DNA from 2 places in the Roseixanthobacter glucoisosaccharinicivorans genome. Region 2 is predicted to be linked to the other one. Evidence: riboswitches for the same ligand, from Rfam matches in the RefSeq annotation. Region 2 holds a riboswitch; the other holds the start of a gene.

Region 1 (3,407 bases), 750 kb from region 2:
GCTTCGCCCATCTCGCGCCCGCCGATCAGCAAAGTGGAGAGGCCGGCCGGCGCTTCCCCGAAGCGCTCCGCCGCGCGCTGGAAAATCGCCTGGACCGCGAGCGCGGTCAGCGGCGTCTTTTCCGACGGCTTCCACACCACGGCGTTGCCGCACACCAGCGCCAGCGCCGCGTTCCAGGACCAGACAGCAACCGGAAAATTGAACGCCGAGATCACGCCGACCACGCCCGCCGGATGCCAGGTTTCCATCATGCGATGGTCGGGGCGCTCGGTGGTGATGGTCAGCCCGTGCAATTGGCGCGACAGGCCGGTGGCGAAGTCGCAGATGTCGATCATCTCCTGCACTTCGCCCAGCCCTTCGGAGAGAATCTTGCCCGCCTCCAGCGTCACCAGCCGGCCGAGATCCGCCTTGGCGGCGCGCAATTCTTCGCCCAGCAGGCGCACCAGCTCGCCCCGGCGGGGCGCGGGCACGGCGCGCCAGGCGAGAAAAGCTTCGTGCGCGGCGCCGATCGCCGCCGCCGCGTCGGGCGTTTCATTCAGGGTGGCGACCTGTTCGCCGGTGATCGGCGAATGCGCCCGCAGCGTGCCGCCGGCGCGCGCTGCGGGCGAAACGCCCAGGCGATCGAGCAAGGTGGCGATTTCGGCGGCGGGGGAGGGGGCGGAGGTCACTTCCATGAGACAGCTCCCGAATGAGACAGGCGGCGAACGGGTACGCGAAGAGCGATGGCCCGCGCGCTACCAGCGCGGGTCCGGCGGCTGCCCGCCTTCGATCTCGGCGAGGCGGCGCAGCGTGCTGGCGGTGACATCCTCCGGCAAAGCGTCGCGCGGGAAAAAGCGCACCTCGCGAATTTCCAGATTGGGGCCGGGCAATGCCTCGAAGGAAAAGCGCGGCACGAGATAGCAGGCCACATGATCGCGCCCGCCGACGCGGGGATTGAAGAACAGGCCATGAAGCACCAATGGACCTTCGGCGGTGACCGCCGCTTCTTCCATCAGTTCGCGCCGGGCCGCATCTTCCGTGGTTTCGCCCACATCCACGCCGCCGCCGGGAAAATGCCAGCCGGGCGTATAGGAATGGCGCACCAGCAGCACGCCGCGCGCCTCGTCCATGACGATGGTGCGCACACCGAGGGTGAGGCCGTGGCGCACGCGCCGGATGAGCGGAAGCAGAGGCAGCATGGCCGCCTTATAGCGCGTCCGCGCACGCCTGACAGCGGGGGCTGGCACACAACATCTGCCCGGGCTCGGCGGCCGCCCCATGCATTCCGCGCGCCGCAATTGCGGCTGGCCCGTGAAAAAGCTATGGGACCAAACGCCTTGCATCGCTTCGTGACGGTTCGATGCGAATTTTTGAGTTTTCCTTGCCGCTGGGGCGCGAAGCGGTGATACTGTCAGACGGCCTGGGGTGCCGCGCGTCACGCGCGGCTGAGATCATACCCATCGAACCTGTCTGGGTCATTCCAGCGTAGGGAGGAGCCGATGAGCACCCGCTTATCGTCCCAGAATAGTATGTCTTCGCAAGTTCAGCCGGCCCGCAGCGACGCTGTGGGGATGCGCGTCGCCGTCATCGGCGCGGGCGTCATCGGGCTCGCCATCGGCTGGCGTCTCGCCCAGGCGGGCTGCAAGGTCGAGCTGTTCGACGCCGGCCGTGCCGGCTCCGGCGCCAGCCATGCCGCCGCCGGCATGCTCGCCGCCTGCGCGGAAGCCGAGCCGGGAGAGGAAGGGCTGCTCGCCCTCAACCGCGCCAGCCAGACGATGTGGCCCGCCTTCGCGGCGGATCTGGAAGCCGCCAGCGGCATGGATGTGGGCCTGCGCGAGGAGGGCACGCTGGTCGTCGCGCTGACCGCCGACGATGCCGCCAAGCTGCGCCACCAGCACGCCTTTCAAAAGAGCCTCGGCCTGCCGGTGGAATGGCTGACCGCCGCCGAGGCGCGCCGCAAGGAACCCCATCTCGCCACCAAACTGGCCGGCGCGCTGTGGTGCCCGCAGGATCATCAGGCCGACAACCGGCAAACCGCGGCGGCGCTGAAGGTGGCGGCGCTGAAGGCCGGCGCGGTGCTGCACGAACAGGCCAAGGTGGAACGGGTGGAAACCCGCGACGGCAAGGCGCGCGGCGTCGTGGTCGATGGCGTCCTGCATCCCGCCGATACCGTGATTCTTGCAGCGGGCGCCTGGTCGCGTGGGGTCACCATCGCCCCGGCGGCGCCGCTCCCGGTGCGTCCCATCAAGGGGCAGATGCTGGCCCTGCGCATGGACCCCGCTGCGCCCTTGCTGACCCATGTGCTGTGGGGGCCGGGCACTTATATGGTGCCGCGCAAGGACGGGCGCCTCATCATCGGCGCGACGGTGGAGGAGAAGGGCTTCGACACCGATATCACCGCCGGTGGCCAGCTGGCGCTGCTCACCCACGCGTGGCGCTGCGTGCCGACCATCGAGGAACTGACCATCATCGAGCAATGGGTGGGCTTCCGCCCTGGCAGCCGTGACGATGCGCCGATCCTGGGCGTGAGCGAGGTGGAAGGCTTGATCCATGCCACTGGCCATCACCGAAACGGCATCCTGCTGCTGCCGGTGACCACCTCCACCATCTGCGCCCTAGTGCTGGAGGGCCGGACCGATCCGCTGATCGCGCCGTTCGGGGCGGAGCGGTTCGCGGCGCGCGTGGCGGCGGAGTGAGGATGATGGAAACCGAAACCCTGCTCGATCTCCAGGTGAATGGCGCGCGCGAAACCCTCGCGGTTGCCACCATCGCCGATCTTCTGGATCAGAAGGGCGTGGATGCGGCCCGCAAGGGCATTGCCGTGGCGCTGAACGGCGCCGTCCTGCCGCGCGCCCGCTGGGCCGAGCACAAGCTCGTCTCGGGCGACGCAGTGGAAATCATCCAGGCCAAGCAAGGCGGCTGAGCCGCCTGCAAACAAAGGCCAGCAGGGCGGCTGAGCCGCCCGCGAGACACCGGCTAGCGCCCGCCGCATCGCGCGGGCAAAGAGAATGACCATGAATGCTTCCCTGAACTCCGCCGCCGCCCCAAATGCCGACCCGCTGGTGATCGCCGGGCGCAGCTTCAATTCGCGCCTGTTCCTGGGCACGGCGGGCTATCCGAACCAGAAGGTGTTCCTCGATGCGCTCGCCGCCTCGGGCGCGGAGATGGCCACCGCCTCGATCCGCCGGATCAGCCTTGCGAGCTATGAGGAGAGCCTGACCGACCTGCTCTCCGGCCGCGTGCACATCCTGCCAAACACGGCCGGCTGTCAGACCGCGAAGGATGCGGTGCTCACCGCCGAGCTGGCGCGCGAGGCGCTGGAGACCAATTGGGTGAAGCTGGAAGTGATCGGCGATCGCGAACTGCTCTATCCGAACGTGGAGGAACTGCTGAAGGCCACCGAGGATCTGGTCAATCGCGGCTTCGTC
Region 2 (3,407 bases):
GGGAAGAGGATGTCCTTGGAAAGGACGTTCTTGAAGACGGGGACACTTGGACGATCAAGTTTAATCGCAAGACGAGCGCCTGCAAGTGGGACTTGAAGGTCGTCTATGACGACGATGATTCGAGCGCAGTCTGGCAGAATATTGATCTCTGCAGCGTGGCGAAGATTACGATTCGCTATAATCGCAAAACGGATACCACCAGCGCGTCATTCGACTGACCCAACCATCGTTCCGGTGCCAGCCCCGCCCTGTGAAGGGCGGGGTTTTCTTTTGAGGCGCGCGGCTCAGGCGGAGGGTGGTTCGGCGACGTCAGGGGCGGGGGTGTAAATCTTGCCGCCGCCGTCGCGGAATTTCTGCGCCATTTCCGCCATGCCGGCGGCCGCCTGGTTGTCGGCTTCGGCGCGGGCAATATCGCCGGCTTCGATCTTCAGCTCCTGGGAGATTTTCATGGAGCAGAATTTCGGCCCGCACATGGAGCAGAAATGCGCCACCTTGGCGCCCTCCGCCGGCAAGGTCTCGTCGTGGAAGGATTCCGCCGTCTCCGGGTCGAGGGAGAGCGCGAACTGGTCGCGCCAGCGGAAGGAGAAGCGGGCCCGGGAAAGGGCATCGTCCCGGATGCGCGCAGCCGGATGGCCTTTCGCAAGGTCTGCCGCATGGGCGGCGATCTTGTAGGAGATGACGCCGGTCTTCACATCGTCCCGGTTGGGCAGGCCGAGATGCTCCTTGGGCGTCACGTAGCAGAGCATGGCGGTGCCGAACCAGCCGATCATGGCCGCGCCGATGGCCGAGGAGATGTGGTCGTAGCCGGGCGAGATGTCGGTAACCAACGGGCCAAGCGTATAGAACGGCGCCTCGTGGCAGACCTTCAGCTGCTTCTCCACATTCTCGCGGATGAGGTGCAGCGGCACATGGCCCGGCCCCTCGATCATCACCTGGCAATCGTGCCTCCAGGCGATCTCGGTGAGCTCGCCCAGGGTCTCCAGCTCGGCGAATTGGGCAGCGTCGTTGGCGTCCGCGATGGAGCCTGGGCGCAGGCCGTCGCCGAGCGAGAAGGCGACGTCATATTGGGCGAAGATCTCGCACAATTCCTCGAAATGCTCGTAGAGGAAGCTCTCCTTGTGGTGCGCCAGGCACCACTTGGCCATGATCGAGCCGCCGCGCGAGACGATGCCGGTGACGCGGTTGGCGGTCAGCGGCACATAGGCGAGGCGCACGCCGGCATGGACGGTCATATAGTCCACGCCCTGCTCAGCCTGCTCGATCACCGTGTCGCGGAAGATCTCCCAGGTGAGGTCCTCCGCGACCCCGTTCACCTTCTCCAGCGCCTGATAGATCGGCACCGTGCCGATGGGGACGGGTGAATTGCGGATGATCCATTCGCGGATGGTGTGGATGTTCTTGCCGGTGGACAGGTCCATGACCGTGTCGCCGCCCCAGCGGATCGCCCACACCAGCTTGTCCACCTCCTCGGCAACCCCCGAGGTGACGGCGGAATTGCCGATATTGGCGTTGATCTTCACCAGGAAGTTCCGGCCGATGGCCATCGGCTCGGTTTCGAGATGGTTGATGTTGTTGGGGATGATGGCGCGGCCGCGCGCTACTTCCTCGCGTACGAACTCGGCCGTGATATCGGTGGGAATGGCCGAGCCGAGGCCCATGGCCTTGTGGTGCGGGTGGGCGCCGCCATTGGCGCGGGCGAGATTTTCGCGCGCGGCCACATATTCCATCTCGGCGGTAATGATGCCGGCACGCGCATAGGCCATCTGGGTCGGCCGCTTGCCGGGCTTGGCCTTCAGGGGCTTGCGGCCGGTGCGGTCGAAGGCGGGCAAATGGCTGGTCTGGCCGGGTTTCAGGCCATCGTCTTCCGGCTTCTGCGCGCGCCCTTCCACTTCCTCGACATCGCCGCGCTCCAGCACCCAGCTACGGCGCAGCTCGGCAAGGCCCTTGGTCAGGTCGATCAAGGCCTCGGGGTCGGTATAGGGGCCGGAGGTGTCATAGACGCGCACCGGGCGTTCGGCGGGATCGGACAGGCTGACCTCCCGCATCGCCACCCGCACGTCGGGACGGTCGGCGGGCACGAACACTTTGCGGGACTGGAGCAGGGGGCCTGTCGTCACCTTCAGGGATGAGGTGGAGGCTTCGTCGAGCATACGGATCTCCTTCAAGCTCGCGCTTCAAATGAGATCCGGGAATTCGAGCTTAGGAGACGGGTGGCCTCTGTGGAGATTCGCGGACGAATCGCGGCGGAGGCCTATTCCGATCCCTTCGCCGGCATGACCCGGATCAGGTTCGAAGGGTCATCGCGGCGCCGGTGATCATGACGACCAATCCGGAAGGCGATCTCTCAGCCCCCTCGCGGGGCTCCCCTTGGAATGCGTCCACAGTGGGCAGCGGATTGATCCATGTCAACGCTGCGACGCAGCGAGGACGGAGTCGATAATGGTGCGTCGCAACACGAATTTGTGTGGGTCCGGAGGCGGCTTCGCGACCTGCGGCCATGACTTTTCCGGTTGGAGTGCATAAATCTCACGGAGAAGCACGGAATTGGGACGGAGAAGGGCTGAGATGCGCCAGTACCACGACCTTCTTCTGCGCATTCTGGCCGAAGGCGTCCGCAAGGAGGACCGCACCGGCACCGGCACGCTCTCCGTGTTCGGCCATCAGATGCGGTTCGACCTGGCTGAGGGCTTCCCCCTGGTCACCACCAAGAAGCTGCATCTGAAATCCATCGTCCACGAGCTGCTGTGGTTTCTGGCTGGCGACACAAACATCAGATATCTCAAGGAAAACGGCGTTTCCATCTGGGACGAGTGGGCGGATGCGAACGGCGATCTCGGCCCCGTGTACGGCCATCAGTGGCGCTCCTGGCCTACCCCGGAAGGGGGCGTGATCGACCAGATCGCCCAAGTGGTCTCCGACATTAAGCGCAATCCGGATTCTCGGCGCTTGATTGTAACCGCCTGGAATCCGACCGATGTGCCAAAGATGGCGCTGCCGCCATGCCATTGCCTGTTCCAGTTTTACGTCGCGGAGGGCAAGCTTTCCTGTCAATTGTACCAGCGTTCCGCCGATGTTTTTCTTGGCGTTCCTTTCAATATTGCATCCTACGCTCTATTGACCGCGATGGTGGCTCAGGTAGTGGGCTTAAAAGCTGGCGATTTCGTTCATACGTTCGGTGATGTTCACCTGTATTCCAACCATATGGAGCAGGCGCGGGAGCAATTGTCCCGCCCCTTGCGCCCCTTGCCGCGCCTGGTCCTGAACCCGCAGGTGCGCGACATCTTTGCATTCCGCTATGAGGACGTGGCGATTGAGGATTATAATCCCCATCCCGCCATTAAGGCGCCCGTGGCCGTATGATGTGTGGCCTCACGGCCTTGTGTCATGGCGGTCGTAACTTTGACGCG

The links. Region 2 has a riboswitch for thiamine pyrophosphate ahead of thiC (phosphomethylpyrimidine synthase ThiC). Riboswitches for the same ligand answer to the same signal wherever they lie in the genome.
Region 1: linked by a shared signal. The riboswitch ahead of thiO (glycine oxidase ThiO) and the one ahead of thiC (phosphomethylpyrimidine synthase ThiC) in region 2 are both predicted to bind thiamine pyrophosphate.

What each region holds. Positions count from the first base shown of each region.
Region 1 is NZ_CM195538.1:898,678-902,084, forward strand. It holds gene amaB (L-piperidine-6-carboxylate dehydrogenase) at 1-674, opposite strand, end outside; gene V5F78_RS03830 (NUDIX domain-containing protein) at 735-1,178, opposite strand; TPP riboswitch at 1,391-1,490, shown strand; gene thiO (glycine oxidase ThiO) at 1,509-2,675, shown strand; gene thiS (sulfur carrier protein ThiS) at 2,678-2,902, shown strand; gene V5F78_RS03845 (thiazole synthase) at 2,994-3,407, shown strand, end outside.
Region 2 is NZ_CM195538.1:1,649,896-1,653,302, forward strand. It holds gene V5F78_RS07300 (hypothetical protein) at 1-218, shown strand, start outside; gene thiC (phosphomethylpyrimidine synthase ThiC) at 285-2,150, opposite strand; TPP riboswitch at 2,244-2,378, opposite strand; gene V5F78_RS07310 (thymidylate synthase) at 2,566-3,360, shown strand.